One region of the Arthrobacter sp. TJ-58 genome, then DNA from elsewhere that is predicted to be linked to it. Evidence: predicted binding sites of a transcription regulator. Region 1 holds the regulator's gene; each other region holds the start of a gene.

Region 1 (3,245 bases):
CAGCGTATCCGCGGCCTCATTTTCCTCGGTGACGGCCTCCACGGAGACCTCCAGCCTGGACGGTTCAGCGGCGGCTACGGTGCCTGTCAGCCGGCGGCCGGCGCCGTCCACAATGTCCACCTGCTCGCCCCGGGCCAACCGCTTCACGGCTACGGCGTGGTGCGCCTCGGGTCCTTCGAGCACAAACACGGAGCCGGGCCCGGCGGAGCGGACAGCATCCGGTTCACCGAAGAAAATGGGATTGGTCATCTCAGTGGTTGCCGAGGCGGTCCCGGAGCCGGGCAAAGACGCCGGTTCCGTTTCCGGCCAGGCGGCCCTCTGCGTATTCCTCGCCGCGCAGTTGTGCCAGCTTGCGCAGCAGTTCCTCCTGCTCGCCGTCCAGCTTCTGCGGGGTTTCCACGTGCAGGTGGACCAGCAGGTCGCCGCGGCCGTAACCGCGCAGGTGCGTCACGCCGAGTCCCTTGAGGGTGGTGATCTCCCCTGACTGGGTGCCTGCCTTGACCGCAATCTCGCGGTCGCCGTCGAACGTTTCAAAATTGATGTTGGAGCCGAGGGCGGCCGCCGTCATCGGAACCGTCAAGGTGGCGTGCAGGTCATCGCCTTCACGGACAAACGTGGGATCGGCATTGACCCGGATTTCCACGTACAGATCGCCCTGGGGTCCGCCGGCCGTGCCGGCTTCACCCTGTCCGCCCAGCTGGATGCGGGTACCGGTGGCAACACCGGCGGGGATCTTGATGTTCAGGGTGCGGCGGCTGCGGACGCGGCCTTCGCCGGCACACTCGTGGCACGGGTCCGGAATGACCGTTCCGTAGCCCTGGCAGGATCCGCAGGGCGCGGTGGTCATGACCTGGCCGAGGATGGAGCGCACGGCGCGCTGCACCTGGCCGGTGCCGTGGCAGATGTCGCAGGTGCGCGGCGAGGTGCCCGGCTGGCAGCAGCTTCCGTCGCAGGTGGGGCAGGTGACGGCCGTGTCCACTTCGATCTTCTTGTTGGTGCCGAAAACGGCATCCTTCAGGTCGATGCGAACGTTGATCAGGGCGTCCTGGCCGCGGCGTGTGCGGGACGCCGGGCCCCGGCCGCCGCCGCCGGCTGCTCCGCCGAAGAACGTGTCGAAGATGTCCTGGAATCCGAAGCCCTGGCCGCCGAAGCCGGCGCCCCCGCCGCCGAAACCGTTGTCATTGCCGTTTTCGTTTCCGGTGGTGTCATAGATCCGGCGCTTCTGCGGGTCGGCGAGGACCTCATATGCGTGGGTGACGGCCTTGAACTCGTCCTGCGCTCCGGGAGCCGGGTTGACGTCCGGGTGCAGCTTGCGGGCAAGCTTCCGGTACGCCTTCTTGATTTCTTCTCCCGTGGCATCGCGTTCGACGCCAAGGACCTGGTAGTGATCGCTCACTCGTGCACATCGCTTCCTGTAATTGGCAGTATCCGCGTTCTCCGCGCCGCCCTCGATTCGAAGGCGTCCGCCGGCCGGTGCCGCCCGCTGGCGGCCGCAGCCGGTGTACTGCTGATGTATTCTCTAACGCTTTTCTAGTTGTTCAAGATCCGGGAAAGATAACGGGCCACGGCCCGGACCGTGGCCATGGTGTTGGGGTAGTCCATGCGCGTGGGGCCGAGCACCCCCACCTTTGCCGAAGCATCGGGTCCGTAACCCGTGGCAACCACCGATGCTTCGGAGAGGGAACCGTGCGGGTTCTCACGCCCGATCCGGACAGAGACACCCCGGGCGTCCTGCTCCATTTCCGACAACAACCGGAGCATGACGACTTGTTCCTCAAGTGCCTCCAGAATCGGACCGATTGTCAGGGGAAAGTCTACTGTGGAGCGCGCCAGGTTGGCGGTGCCGGCCATGACCATGCGGTCTTCGCGGTTGATTCCGGCCAGCTGTTCCAGGGCGTGGGCCAGCGCGGCGGCGTTGCGGCGCTTGCGGGCCGGAACCAGGGCCAGGCAGTCGGCCAGCTGGCCGGTGATGCGGGTCAGCGGGGTTCCGCCGAGCGTAGACAGGAAGTGCTGGCGCAGCTCCAGCAGGTCCGGCTCGGTGACCTGCTCCGGAACGGTGATGACGCGCTGCTCCACCCGACCGGTGGTGGAGATCAGGACCACCAGCACCTGCGCCGGGGCCAGGAGGACAAATTCGATGTGCCGGACCTGGGCGTTGCCCAGATGCGGATACTGCAGCACCGCCACCTGGTTGGTCAGCTGCGAAAGCAGCCGGACGGTCCGTTCCATGACGTCGTCAAGGTCTTCCGCACCCTCAAGCAGGGACTGAATGGCCCGGCGCTCAGCCGCAGACAGCGGCTTGACGTCTGAAATCTGGTCCACGAACAGGCGGTAGCCCTTGTCAGTGGGGATGCGGCCGGCCGAAGTGTGCGGCGCAACAATCAGGCCCTCTTCTTCAAGGGCGGCCATGTCATTGCGGATAGTGGCGCTGGAGACCCCCAGCTGATGGCGCTCCACCAGTGCCTTGGAACCCACCGGCTCGCGCGAATGGACGTAGTCCTCAACAATGGCCCGGAGCACCTCGAGTCTGCGTGGTTCACTCATGGTTTTCACTCCCTCGCTGACGGCCAACGGATTAGCACCACCGGATTAACATTGCACTGAAGAATGGCGGTTAGCACTCACCATGCTCAAGTGCTAAGTCTAATACGGATCGGCGGCGTTGCTAGCATTGAAGCTCCCGTGCCCGCGTCCGCGGAACGGACTCGGAAACCAGCCGGAGCACCCAGAGTGAGGACTACACCCGTGTCGAATTTTTCGTGGGGGCCGCAGGACATCAGCGCCCCGGCCCGGCGCGTGCTGCCCAAGGTGGGAGCCGAAATGGGCCTGGTGCTCGAGGACGTGCAGACCGGGTGGGTGGGCGCCGTCGTGCGGGTGGAGAAATCCGGCGGACTGCACCTGATGGTGCTGGAGGACCGCCGCGGCAAGACCAAGTCCTTTGAGCTGGGCTTCGGGTTCCTGCTCGACGGCGAGCCGGTGGAGGTGGTTCCCGCGGTGAAGGCCGCGGCGCCGGTATCGCGGCGGACGGCGTCGGGCTCGGTGCGGGTGGACAATGTGCGGGCGCGGACCGCTCGGGCCAGCCGCATCTGGGTGGAAGGAAAGCACGACGCCGAGCTGGTGGAAAAAGTATGGGGCGATGACCTGCGCGTGGAGGGAATCGTGGTTGAGCCGCTCCACGGCGTGGATGACCTGCAGGCCGCGGTCCGCGACTTTGCTCCGGGACCGGGCCGCCGGCTGGGGATCCT
Region 2 (3,245 bases), on a different contig from region 1:
ACAGGGAGACGTCGCTGACCCCCACGAACATGCTGGCCACGGCCAGCACCAGGACCGCAGCGGCACCCAGGGCAAGGCTTGCAGCGGTACGCGGAAGCCGCCGTCGTCGGGGGGGTACGGCGGCGGAGGGTGGAAGCGGTGCCGGGGGAGGAACCTGGCTGGGGGCGGGCACGGCGGCGGCGCTCATAATTCTGTCCGGTCTCGTTTGGGTTCCGGCTCCGGCGCCGGAACCCAAACGGTGAGAGAGGGTTAGGAGACGGCGTCCTGAACGGTGGAAACCATGCTGTCCACGTTGTTCAGCCCGTATCCGACGAGGTACCAGCTGGAGGCATCCAGCATCGTGATGTTGCCGTTCTTCGCGGCCTTGGTGCCGTCCACGAGCTCATTGCTCATCACGGCGGAAGCGGCCTCGCCGCTCTGGCCCACGGCGACGTCGCGGTCAATCACAAACAGGTGGTCGGGATTCTGGCTGGCAATGAATTCCGCGGTGATGGACTCGCCGTGGGAGCCCTCGTGCTTGATGTCGGCCACCGGTGTTACACCGAGGACGTCGTGGATGATGCCGAAGCGGGAACCGGCGCCGTAGGCGGTCATTTCACCGCCGCTGGTCATGACGATCAGGCCGGTGCCGGCCTCCGCTGCAACGGGTTTGGTTTCCTCGATGCGCTTGTCGATCGCGGCGAGCTTTTCCTCAACCGTGTCTTCCTTCTCGAAGATGCGGCCCAGGGTGCCTGCCGCTTCCTTGAAGGAATTGATGGAATCCGCAGCGTCCACGCTGAGGTCGATGGTGGGGGCAATCTTGCTGAGTTCCTCATAGGAGCCCGCAACACGGCCGGAGATGATGATCAGGTCGGGGTCGCCTTCGCTGATGGCTTCGAAGTCCGGCTCCTTCATGCTGCCGATCTTCGCGTACTCGTCTCCGGCGTACTTGGAGAGGCTTTCGGGATACGTGGCGGCAGGGACACCGTCGACATCGACGTCGAGGGCATCCATGGTGTCCAGCGCACCCAGGTCAAAGGTGTACACGGTTTCAGGATTGACCGGAACCTCGGTGCTGCCCTGGGCGTGCTCCACGGTGATCATGGACGGCTCGGCCGAGGCATCCGCCGAGGCTTCGGTTTCCGATCCGCAGGCGCTCAGCGCAAGAAGGGAAGCAAATACGGTCCCGGCAACAAGGCGGGACTTGGTGGGAGTTTTCACGGTAGGGCTCCAACTGCTTGGGTCGATCGTCCGGCCCGGTGGGGAACCCCACCAATAGGACAGATATTTTCATTAGGACACAAAAACATTTGCTAATTCTGCGCGCCTTTGAAAACTACCTTGTTAGGACAGCCTAAGCAACTTTGGCATCTCATGAGGTAACGCATATTCTCCCCGCGGCACTGAATGCCGCGAAAATTGGCACTCGCCTTGACCGAGTGCCAGCCCTTGCATAAAGTCGGACCTAGCACTCTCCTAGGGAGGGTGCTAATTCCCGAGGGAAGCGCCAACCGGCACCGCGACGACGGCCAGCGCCCACCGACGGTCCCCATCCGTTAGTAACTACGCAAAGGAGAGCCCGAGTGTCGGTCTCGATTAAGCCCCTTGAGGATCGCATTGTTGTCCGCCCCCTCGAAGCCGAGCAGACCACTGCTTCCGGCCTCGTCATCCCGGACACTGCAAAGGAAAAGCCCCAGGAGGGCGAAGTTGTTGCAGTAGGCCCCGGCCGCGTTGATGACAACGGCAACCGCGTCCCCGTGGATGTTTCCGAAGGTGACGTTGTCATCTACTCCAAGTACGGCGGAACTGAAGTCAAGCACGGCGGCCAGGAGTACCTGGTGCTGTCCGCCCGCGACGTGCTGGCCATCGTCGTTAAGTAGTTGAAAAAGGGAAGCCCCGGCCAATCTGGCCGGGGTTTTCTGATGCAGGTGCAGATGTAGCTGTCGGAAAGGACACACACATGGCAAAGCAATTGGAGTTCAACGACTCCGCCCGCCGCTCGCTGGAGGCCGGCGTCGACAAGCTGGCCAACACCGTCAAGGTGACCCTCGGCCCGCGCGGCCGCAACGTAGTGCTCGCCAAGACCTGGGGCGCTCCCACCATCACGAACGACGGCGTGACCATTGCCCGTGAAGTTGAGCTGGATGATCCGTACGAGAACCTCGGCGCCCAGCTGGCCAAGGAAGTCGCCACCAAGACCAACGATGTTGCCGGCGACGGCACCACCACGGCCACCGTCCTGGCCCAGGCCCTGGTCAAGGAAGGCCTGCGCAACGTTGCTGCAGGCGCAGCTCCGGGCCAGCTCAAGCGCGGCATGGAGACCGCTGTGGAAGCAGTGGCCGCACGCCTGCTGGAAAACGCCAAGGAAGTTGAAGGCAACCAGGTTGCGCACGTCGCTGCCATCTCCGCGCAGAGCATGGAGATCGGCGAGCTGCTGGCCAAGGCTTTTGACACCGTCGGCAAGGACGGCGTCATCACCATCGAGGAATCCTCCTCGACGCAGACCGAACTGGTCATCACCGAGGGCATGCAGTTCGACAAGGGTTACCTGTCCCCGTACTTCGTGACCGATCCGGAACGCCAGGAAGCCGTCCTCGAAGACGCGCTGATCCTGATCAACTCCGGCAAGATTTCCTCCGTGGCCGAATTCCTGCCGCTGCTGGAAAAGGCGCTGCAGGCCTCCAAGCCGCTGTTCATCATTGCCGAAGACATCGAAGGCGAAGCCCTGTCGACCCTGGTGGTCAACAAGATCCGCGGCACCCTGAACGTGGTTGCCGTCAAGGCTCCCGGTTTCGGTGACCGCCGCAAGGCCATGATGCAGGACATCGCCACCCTCACGGGTGCGCAGGTTGTCTCCCCGGACCTGGGCCTGAAGCTGGACCAGGTTGGCCTGGAGGTGCTGGGCTCCGCCCGCCGCATCACGGTCACCAAGGACAGCACCACCATTGTTGACGGAACCGGCTCGGAATCCGACGTCGCGGACCGCGTCGCCCAGATCCGTGCCGAAATCGAACGCACGGACTCCGATTGGGACCGCGAAAAGCTGCAGGAACGCCTGGCCAAGCTTTCCGGCGGCATCGGCGTAATCAAGGTTGGCGCAGCCACCGAGGTTGAGCTGAAGGAAAAGAAGCACCGCATCGAAGACGCTGTGTCCTCGACGCGTGCTGCCCTGGAAGAGGGCATTGTGGCCGGCGGCGGTTCCGCGCTGGTCCACGCTGCCAAGGCCCTGGACACCGATCCCGAGGTCCTCAAGCTTGAGGGCGACG
Region 3 (3,245 bases), on a different contig from region 1:
GCCTTTTAGCTGGCTAGCTGGGCCTTGCGGATCAGCAGTGGGGGCTAGAAGCCGCCCATACCGCCCATGCCGCCCATTTCATCGCCGCCGCCCATGGCCGGTGCAGCCTTTTCAGGCTTGTCGGCAACCACTGCTTCGGTGGTCAGGAACAGACCGGCGATGGAAGCCGCGTTCTGCAGGGCAGAGCGGGTTACCTTTACCGGGTCGTTGACGCCGGCGGCCAGCAGGTCTTCGTACTCGCCGGTTGCAGCGTTCAGACCCCAGCCCTCGGGCAGGCCGCGGACCTTGTCGACAACAACGCCCGGCTCCATGCCGGCGTTGAACGCGATCTGCTTCAGCGGAGCGTCGATGGCAACGCGCACAATGTTTGCGCCCGTTGCTTCGTCGCCCTCAAGGGTCAGGTTGGCGAAAGCCTTCAGGCCGGCCTGGATGAGGGCAACGCCGCCACCGGCGACAATGCCTTCTTCAACGGCTGCCTTGGCGTTGCGGACAGCGTCCTCAATGCGGTGCTTGCGCTCCTTGAGCTCAACCTCGGTGGCTGCGCCGGCCTTGATGACTGCAACGCCGCCGGCCAGCTTGGCCAGGCGTTCCTGCAGCTTCTCACGGTCGTAATCGGAATCGGAGTTCTCGATCTCGGCACGGATCTGGTTGACGCGGCCCGCGATTTCCTCGGCGTCGCCGGCGCCTTCCACGATGGTGGTCTCGTCCTTGGTGACAACAACCTTGCGGGCCTTGCCCAGCAGGTCGAGCGTGGCATTTTCCAGCTTCAGGCCGACTTCCTCGGCGATGACCTGGCCACCGGTGAGGATGGCGATGTCTGCCAGCTGGGCCTTGCGGCGGTCGCCGAAGCCCGGAGCCTTGACGGCAACGGACTTGAAGGTGCCGCGGATCTTGTTGACAACCAGGGTTGCCAGGGCTTCGCCCTCAACGTCTTCGGCGATGATCAGCAGCGGCTTGCCGGACTGCATGACCTTCTCGAGGACGGCAACGAGATCCTTGACGTTGGAGATCTTCGAGTTGACGATCAGGATGTACGGATCTTCCAGGACTGCTTCCTGACGCTCGGCGTCAGTCACGAAGTAGCCGGAGATGTAACCCTTGTCGAAGCGCATACCTTCGGTGAGCTCAAGCTCAAGACCGAAGGTGTTGGACTCCTCGACGGTGATGACGCCTTCCTTGCCCACCTTGTCCAAGGCTTCGGCGATGAGATCACCGATCTGCTGGTCGCCGGCGGAGATGGAAGCCGTGGCAGCAATCTGCTCCTTGGTCTCAATTTCCTTGGCGGAGGCCAGGAGCTCGGCCGTAACAGCCTCGACGGCCTTCTCAATGCCGCGCTTCAGGCTCAGCGGGTCAGCGCCGGCAGCAACGTTGCGCAGGCCTTCCTTGACCAGTGCCTGGGCGAGGACGGTAGCCGTGGTGGTACCGTCACCGGCAACATCGTCAGTCTTCTTGGCAACTTCCTTGACCAGCTCTGCGCCGATCTTTTCGTAGGGATCGTCGAGCTCGATCTCCTTGGCGATGGAAACGCCGTCGTTCGTGATGGTGGGGGCGCCCCACTTCTTCTCAAGGACCACGTTGCGGCCGCGGGGGCCCAAGGTGACCTTTACGGCGTCAGCGAGGATATTCAACCCGCGCTCGAGGCCGCGGCGTGCCTCTTCGTCAAATGCAATGATCTTGGCCATAACGGCTTTCGTCCTTCCGGAACAGTCATGCTGGGTGCTTAGATGTTGCATTCCAGACTGCGGTGCCCGCGACGGACGGGCCTGTGCGCGCGATCTCTTTTACGCGTACCCAGGCCCTCACCTCAGTGGCTTGCTCTTTCACTCAACGCCGACCGCTTTTTAGCAGTCATCCGGCAAGAGTGCTAAGTCAATAATTAGCACTCCCTCACACTGAGTGCAAGCGATCACGGCTTCGCGCTGTGTCCCTCACGCTCATCTGCAACCCGGAGCACAGGCAGGGGCACGCCAAACGGCGGCGGGCCATGCAGAGGGGGCCGCCGCCGCTTTGCCCGCCGGACGGCGGACGCTCGCCTACACTGCGCGGACGTCTTCCGCCTGCGGGCCCTTCTGCCCCTCACCAATCTCAAACTGCACCCGCTGGCCCTCTTCCAGGGTGCGGTAACCGGACGCCTGGATCGCGGACCAGTGGACGAATACGTCCGTTTGAGCCTCATCCACGGTGATGAACCCGTAGCCCTTTTCTCCGTTGAACCATTTGACGATCCCCTGCGCCATGCTCTTTCTCCCGCCTTGTTGCGAACGTGCCTTCCGCCAGGCTGCCCGTGGCGGAACGGGCCGGCACACAGCCGGTCCGGCGGACAGCGGATTTCCCCTGCTCGATTGGGACCGGGCGCGGCACGGCTGGCACTCACTGTAGCCAGCAGAAAACGGGTCGCGGACCGGGATGGGCGATCGTTATGCAGTTTTTACGAAAAGAGAGTTGTTCCTACTGGAATCCCGGACCGGCCACCACGGTGACCAGGTCAAATTCCGCGGATTCAGAGAGTGCGGGGATCTCCAGGAGCCGGGACAGCTCCTGGGCACCGGCCAGCTGGTCCGCGCCGTTGTAGAAAATGACCGATCCCTGAAGCGGCTGTCCGCTCCACACGGCGATCTCTTCGGCGGTCCAGCCGTCTGCTGCGATCCGGCCGGAAACGATGGAGCCCACCCCGGGAATGCCGGTTCCGTTCAGCACCACCACGGGCTGACTGCGGTCCACCCCGTCCGAGGCCTCCGGGGAAGCCGGAGATTCACTCGGGGAGGCACCGGCGGAGGTATCGGGTTCCTCCGACGGCTCGGGCTCTGAAGCCGGCGCTGAAGCTTGTGCCGCTGCCGCCGGATCTCCGGCCGGCCCTGCGGCGTCGTCCGCCCCGATGCCAAGCCGGGGAAGGACAAAATAGGCGGCGAGGCCCAATACCAGGGCAAGCACCCCCACGGTAATGATCAAGCCAAGTCCGCGGGACCGTGCGGGGATCAGCCGTTCCCGGTGGACGCCCTGGCGCGATGATGTCTCGGGAACCTTGTCAAACTCATCCCGGGGATATGGGCTCATGGTGCGTATCAGTCCTTGGGTCTGCGGCGGCGACGGATTTAGACGTCAAAGCCTGAGCGACGGGCGGTGCGCGCACGCTGACGGGTTGTACGTAGTCTACGCAGTCTCTTGACGAGCATCGGATCGTGCGCGAGGGCGTCCTCGGTGTCGATGAGCGCATTGAGGACCTGGTAATAGCGGGTGGCGGACAT

Evidence for each region. Region 1 encodes HrcA, which represses chaperone genes, less so after heat shock. Its sites were predicted from a motif close to TTNGCACTCGNNNNNNNCGAGTGCNAA; they were not measured.
Region 2: a site for HrcA is predicted at 1,399-1,425, ahead of groES (co-chaperone GroES). Genes of this name have one in related genera too.
Region 3: a site for HrcA is predicted at 1,842-1,868, ahead of groL (chaperonin GroEL). Genes of this name have one in related genera too.

The regions. Positions count from the first base shown of each region.
Region 1 covers NZ_JBZCNM010000001.1:920,086-923,330, forward strand. The annotation lists gene AC4D2W_RS04205 (16S rRNA (uracil(1498)-N(3))-methyltransferase) at 1-249, opposite strand, end outside; gene dnaJ (molecular chaperone DnaJ) at 251-1,396, opposite strand; gene hrcA (heat-inducible transcriptional repressor HrcA) at 1,531-2,544, opposite strand; gene AC4D2W_RS04220 (DUF3097 domain-containing protein) at 2,746-3,245, shown strand, end outside.
Region 2 covers NZ_JBZCNM010000002.1:520,334-523,578, forward strand. The annotation lists gene AC4D2W_RS08665 (ABC transporter permease) at 1-187, opposite strand, end outside; gene AC4D2W_RS08670 (siderophore ABC transporter substrate-binding protein) at 250-1,200, opposite strand; gene groES (co-chaperone GroES) at 1,563-1,859, shown strand; gene groL (chaperonin GroEL) at 1,940-3,245, shown strand, end outside.
Region 3 covers NZ_JBZCNM010000005.1:52,974-56,218, reverse strand. The annotation lists gene groL (chaperonin GroEL) at 45-1,682, opposite strand; gene AC4D2W_RS14765 (cold-shock protein) at 2,034-2,237, opposite strand; gene AC4D2W_RS14760 (LytR C-terminal domain-containing protein) at 2,449-3,054, opposite strand; gene AC4D2W_RS14755 (DUF3263 domain-containing protein) at 3,093-3,245, opposite strand, start outside.